Linked DNA regions of Phyllobacterium zundukense. Each later gene encodes a partner of the first gene's protein in a complex. Links are inferred from orthologs where the notes say so. Each region holds a gene or a part of one and is shown in the gene's direction. Other genes may lie near its edges. The genes, in order: BLM14_RS29150 and hfq.

Region 1 (3,279 bases):
AATTTGCATATCAAGCATGTACATTTATCTAATGCACATATTTGATGAATTGGACCATGCATTGATCGCCGCCCTGCGTGAGGATGGACGAGCGCCCGTATCCAAACTGGCTGCCATTCTGGGCGTAACACGCGCCACCGTCCAAACACGGCTGGATAGGCTCCTCAACTCTGGCGCTGTTCTGGGCTTCACCATTCGCGCCCGGCAAGACTATGATGAGCGGTCCATTCGCGCCGTTATGCTGATCGAAGTGAGCGGGCGTTCCACAACAACTGTCATCAAATACTTGCGCGGCCTGCCTGAACTTCACTCCTTGCATACAACGAATGGTGCATGGGATCTGATCGCTGAAATAAGGGCGGCGAGTTTGACAGATTTTGATCGCGTGCTTCGCGAAGTGAGAATGGTTGAAGGCGTTCTCAATAGTGAAACCAGCATCATGCTGAGCTCGGTTTAGTTCTTACAGGCAACGACTTTGCAATGGCCCGCGCCTGGCACCTTTTCGATCGCTCGAAGCATGCCGAAACATCAACAATGTCGCTCCTGATTGAGCTGCTGTTGCAGGCTTCAGAGTCGCGACGTCCGTCAAATCACGGCCTTGGGGGGCCAAGGATACAGTTATTGCTGCGACTACGGAACCTTCACCCATAAACCCTCGTTACACTGCATTCCACCAACAGTGAGGACGGTACGATGGCGACCGAAGATACTTTCGACACCGATCGGGGCAGCGGCGGCGAAACGCACCAGCATGTCCCTGAAAAGGGTCCACACGATGGCACCAATCACCTGACTACCAATCAGGGCATTCACGTCAGCGATAACCAAAACAGTCTGCGTTCAGGAGAGCGGGGTCCAACATTGCTTGAGGACTTTGTGCTGCGGGAGAAAATCTTCCATTTCGACCACGAGCGCATTCCGGAACGCATTGTTCATGCTCGGGGATCCGCTGCCCACGGTTACTTTGAACTCTTCGAATCCCTCTCCGATATTACCAAAGCTGATCTGTTCCAGCGTGCCGGAGAAAAGACGCCTGTCTTTACCCGGTTTTCCACGGTGGCTGGGGGCGCAGGGTCTGTCGACACGCCCCGCGATGTGCGTGGATTTGCAGTTAAGTTTTATACCAAGGAAGGAAATTGGGATCTGGTCGGAAACAATATCCCGGTCTTCTTCATTCAAGATGCGATCAAGTTTCCGGACCTTGTTCATGCTGTGAAGATGGAAGCCGATCGGGCCTTTCCGCAAGCCGGGAGTGCCCATGATACATTCTGGGATTGGGCATCCTTGATGCCGGAAACGACACACATGCTGATGTGGGCCATGTCGGACCGCACCATTCCGCGTTCGTTCCGCACTATGGAAGGATTTGGCATCCACACTTTCAGGCTCGTAGATGCAAAGGGCAAGTCGACTTTCGTCAAGTTCCATTGGAAACCCAAGCTGGGATTGCAATCGACCGTCTGGGACGAAGCGCTGAAACTCCAGGCAGCAGATAATGACTATCACAGGCGCGATCTCTGGGAGTCCATCCAGTCCGGTAATTTCCCGGAATGGGAACTCGGTCTTCAGCTGTTCGATCAGAAATTTGCCGATGCGCAGCCCTATGATGTGCTCGATGCTACCAAGATCATTCCTGAGGAGGTGATCCCGGTACGGATAGTCGGACGCATGGTCCTTGACCGCAACCCCGACAATTTCTTTGCCGAAACGGAACAGGCCGCCTATTGCCCGGCGAATATCGTTCCCGGCATTGATTTTACCAATGATCCGTTATTGCAGGGACGACTATTCAGTTATCTCGATACCCAAAAATCGCGCCTTGGCACCGCGAATTTTCATCAACTGCCAATCAATGCGCCGAAATGTCCAGTGATGAACTTTCAGCGCGATGGACAGATGCAGATGAACGTGCCCAAGGGTCGCGCCAACTATGAACCAAACAGCTTGAATGCCCATGGCGAAGAAGGCGGACCTCGCGAATGTCCTGTAAGCGGGTTCGCCACATTCGAAGGACGTTCGGAGAACGGGGAAGTGGGCGACAAGTTGCGGGTCCGCGCAGAACTCTTCGCTGATCATTACAGTCAGGCCCGGCTGTTCTGGCGTTCGCAACAACCCTCTGAGCAGGCTCATATCGCTTCCTCCTTCGTTTTCGAGCTTTCAAAGGTGGGCCTGTCGCAGGTACCGCTGCGAATGGTCGCCAATCTGCGCAATGTCGATGAAGACCTGGCAAAACGTGTCGCCGTTGGCTTGGGTATCGAGCTTCCGAAAAAGGCGCCCGCTGCTCGCGAGCCAATCGACATGAATCCCTCCCCCGCCCTGAGCATTCACAAGAACATGAAAGCCACACTTGATGGCCGCACAATCGGTATCTTAATTGCCGATGGCACAGATGCGGCCGCTTTGTCGAAGCTCACAAAGGCAATCAAAGGAGCTGGAGCCAGAACGATGCTGATTGCTCCCAAAGTCGGCGGAACGAAACTCTCAGATGGAAAAATGGTAAAGGCGGACGGGCAACTGGCAGGCTCACCGTCGCAGTTGTTTGATGCCGTCGCCGTGCTTCTGTCCGATGACGCCACAAAAATACTGCTTGAAGAAGGAGCTGCGATCCAGTGGGTTATGGATGCTTTCGGGCATCTCAAAGCCATCGGATATCTGGCGGAATCCAAGCCGTTGCTAGACAAGGCCGGGATTCAACCCGATCAAGGTGTCGTAATGCTTGACAACGATTTCGTTCACGCAGCAGCAAAGCGTTACTGGGAGCGCGAACCAAAGGTGCGATCGCTGGCTTAGGTTGGGGCATCAATGTTCGGACGGGGTTAAGATTGCCCATCGAGGCCCCACCGAACACCGGCGACAGCAATACCTAATCCAAACTCCGTATCTGCCCGGCAAACGGATTCGAGACCTGCCGATTATGGTCGAGAATCTACTCGAGGCTTAGACCCGGCACGCGGCAAGAAGCCATCTATTCGATATCCTTTATTGCATCGAGAGGTCCCTTCAGCGCGGTGCGCGGCGGCACAAGTTGCGGTTGAATAAGATAGGTCTGCACCGCCGGACGGCTCTGTGACATGATCTCAAACGCCTTTGTGATCATCCCGTCGACATCCTGCCGGATCATGATAACGGGGAAAGGCAGGAACGACCCAAAAGGATCGTAGTCATAGCAGCCGACGACGATATCCGCGAAGGCCTCGTTCGGGTGCTGCGCCATGAAACGCAAAAGCCCTTCGAAATTGATAGACGAGTTGATGAACAGTCCTCGCGGCAGTTTCCCTT
Region 2 (3,229 bases), on another replicon or contig:
CATTATAATTCTGAAAGCGCCGAGTTCACGATTTCCCAGACACTGCCAACCCTGCCGGATGATTTCTCCGATACCAATACCTGCGCCGAAATTGCAGTCAGCCCCGATGGCCGCTTTCTCTACGGTTCCAATCGCGGCCATAACAGCATCGTTAGCTATGCAATCGCCGAGACCGGCGCGATTTCATTGATCGGCTGGACGCCATCGCAAGGGGTTGGACCGCGCAACTTTGTTATCGACCCATCAGGCAGGTTTATGCTGGTCGCCAATCAGAAAGGCGGTGGCATCGCCATCTTCAAGCGCGATATCGAGACCGGCACGCTTGAAGATACCGGCAAACGCATTGCTCTCCAGTCGCCCATGCGCATTGTTTTCGGCACATTCGGTTAAGGAGAACAGGCAATGTCGCGCATCGCCTATGTCAACGGTCAATACGTTCCGCATTCCGAAGCCGGAATCCACATCGAAGACCGGGGCTATCAGTTCGCCGATGGCGTCTATGAAGTCTGCGAGATCGCACGCGGCAATATCATGGACATGACTCGCCATCTCGACAGGCTCGGCCGCTCGCTTTCCGAATTAAAGATCGGTTGGCCGATGGGCCGCAAAGCCCTGCAAACGGTGATCAAGGAAGTCGTGCGTAGAAACCGGGTGCACAATGGCCTGGTCTATCTGCAGGTCACGCGCGGCGTTGCCCGGCGCGATCATGTCTTTCCATCGGCAGACACGCCACCAGCCATCGTCATCACCGCCAAGCGCACCGACCCGCAAGCTTCTGCCGCCAGGGCGGCGAAGGGCATCAAGGTCATCACAGTACCGGAAAATCGTTGGGAACGCGTCGATATCAAGTCGGTTGGTCTGTTGCCCAACGTTCTGGCCCGGCAGCAGGCGAAGGAGCAGGGCGCTCACGAAGCTTGGTTCATCGATCCGGACGGTACCGTTAAGGAAGGCGCAGCTACAAATGCGTGGATTGTCACCAAAGATGGAGTTCTTGTGACAAGACCGGCCGAGAGCGGCATCTTGCGCGGCATCACGCGAACCACCATTTTTGATGTGGCGAAAAAATTGGGCTTGAAGATCGAGGAAAGGGGCTTTTCAGTGGCTGAAGCCAGACAGGCAAAGGAGGTTTTCATGACAGCAGCATCGACTGTCGTGATGCCAATCGTTGCGATTGACGGCGAATCGGTTGCAAATGGTCACCCTGGAACGACTACACTTTCCTTGCGGGAAGCGTTTTTTGACGTTGCGGAAAAAACGCCATCCTGTTAACCGGAGAGTGAGGGGACTAACAGACGCTATTTTTCACCTCCTGCTGGAGCAAAGAAAATTTGCTTCCGCCGCAGAATTTTGTATGAGACACGTTTGCTGATCGCATAAAAGGACAAAAACAATGGCTGAACGATCGCAGAATCTTCAGGATCTTTTTCTGAATTCAGTCAGAAAACAGAAGATTTCTCTGACAATTTTTCTCATTAATGGTGTGAAACTGACTGGAATTGTCACGTCGTTCGACAATTTTTGTGTGCTTTTGCGCCGTGACGGCCATTCGCAGCTCGTCTATAAACATGCTATATCGACCATCATGCCGAGCCAGCCCGTGCAGATGTTTGAAGTAGAAGAGAGCGACTGAGACCACATTTGACCAAGGAAACGAGGCGCAACGCGCAAAAGACTGGCGGAATTGCCGATAACGGCGACACTGCCAGAGAAGCTACGCGCGCGCTCGTCATCGTGCCGGTCTTGCCGCAACGCTTTAATGACGGCGGCAAGACCGACGACAACGGTCGTCCTAAATACCAGCGTGAGTTCCAGCGTAGTGACGAAGCCCGGCTTGAAGAAGCCGAGGGGCTTGCGCGGGCTATCGACCTCGACATTGTCCATTCGGACATCGTGCAGGTTTCCGCGCCGCGCCCGGCCACATTGCTTGGAACAGGCAAGGTCGAAACCATTGCCGAAATTATTGAGGCATCGCACGCTGAACTGGTGATCGTCGATCATTCACTGACACCGGTACAGCAGCGTAATCTTGAAAAGGAATGGAATGCCAAGGTTCTGGACCGGACCGGGCTCATCCTTGAAATTTTCGGCCGGCGAGCCCAGACGAAGGAGGGTGCCCTCCAAGTCGAGCTGGCGCATCTGACCTACCAGAAAGGCCGCCTGGTCCGCAGCTGGACCCACTTGGAGCGTCAGCGTGGCGGTGGCGGCTTCCTTGGCGGTCCTGGTGAAACCCAGATCGAGGCTGACAGGCGCGCACTGCAGGAAAAGATCCTGCGCATCAAGCGCGAGCTGGAAACAGTCGTGCGTACGCGCACGCTGCATAGGGCCAAGCGCAAGAAAGTGCCGCATCCGGTTGTCGCGCTCGTCGGCTACACCAATGCCGGGAAATCCACACTGTTCAACCGGTTGACCGGAGCAGGGGTCATTGCCGAAGATATGCTCTTTGCTACGCTGGATCCAACATTGCGCCGCATCCAGCTTGAACACGGCGAAACCATCATTCTGTCCGATACGGTTGGTTTCATCTCCAACCTGCCGACCCATCTCGTCGCCGCTTTCCGGGCAACTCTGGAAGAGGTGGTCGAGGCCGACCTCATCCTTCATATACGCGATATTTCCGATCCAGACACCGCCGCCCAGGCGGAAGATGTTCACGCGATTATGACCAGCCTTGGCATCGAGCGAGGCGATACCAAGCGCATCATCGAAGTCTGGAACAAGATCGACCTGCTTGATGATGCAGGCCGTGAAGCGGCTCTACGTCTCAGCGCGGCGGCAACTGGCAATGAACATCCCATTCCGGTTTCAGCGATAACAGGCGAGGGTATCGATGCGCTGCTCAAGGAAATCGAGGACCGGATCGCCGGCAAACTGAAGCACGTCAGGATCACACTGCAGCATAACCAGATGCGCCTGATGGACTGGATCTATCAGCATTCGAGCAATGTAAGGCGCAAGGACCTCGATGACGGTTCGATCACCTTGAGCATGGATATGACTGTCAACTCGCACGCTATGCTCGATGAGAAAATATTGAGCAAAAGCAATAGATAAGCCGAGCTACTTCGCTTTTTTGGCTTCTTGCCAGAGTGCTTCCATTTCATCGAGCGTTGCCGCATCCAGCGACTGCTCCTGTTCGGCCAATTTGCGCTCGATATAGTGGAAGCGTTTGCGGAACTTCTCATTTGTGCCGCGCAGGGCGCTTTCCGGTTCGAGCTTAAGGTGCCGGCCG

What was found.
Region 2: the proteins of BLM14_RS29150 (region 1) and hfq are in contact, whole or in part, in a crystal structure (PDB 3VU3), measured with the Escherichia coli proteins. The link is inferred for Phyllobacterium zundukense from one-to-one orthologs.

The regions. Positions count from the first base shown.
Region 1 is NZ_CP017944.1:146,916-150,194, forward strand. What follows is about bases 290-3,241. They hold BLM14_RS29150 (catalase), read left to right. Parts: upstream 290-693; coding sequence 694-2,790; downstream 2,791-3,241. Other genes in these bases: BLM14_RS29145 (Lrp/AsnC family transcriptional regulator), read left to right, coding at 290-457; BLM14_RS29155 (LacI family DNA-binding transcriptional regulator), read right to left, coding at 2,966-3,241. In the rest of the region: more of BLM14_RS29145, read left to right, coding at 32-289; more of BLM14_RS29155, read right to left, coding at 3,242-3,279.
Region 2 is NZ_CP017940.1:1,757,194-1,760,422, forward strand. Bases 109-3,010 are described here. They hold hfq (RNA chaperone Hfq), read left to right. Parts: upstream 109-1,390; coding sequence 1,391-1,630; downstream 1,631-3,010. Other genes in these bases: BLM14_RS08685 (lactonase family protein), read left to right, coding at 109-390; BLM14_RS08690 (D-amino-acid transaminase), read left to right, coding at 403-1,269; hflX (GTPase HflX), read left to right, coding at 1,639-3,010. Outside these bases: more of BLM14_RS08685, read left to right, coding at 1-108; more of hflX, read left to right, coding at 3,011-3,051; mazG (nucleoside triphosphate pyrophosphohydrolase), read right to left, coding at 3,058-3,229. UniProt on the Escherichia coli protein: RNA chaperone that binds small regulatory RNA (sRNAs) and mRNAs to facilitate mRNA translational regulation in response to envelope stress, environmental stress and changes in metabolite concentrations.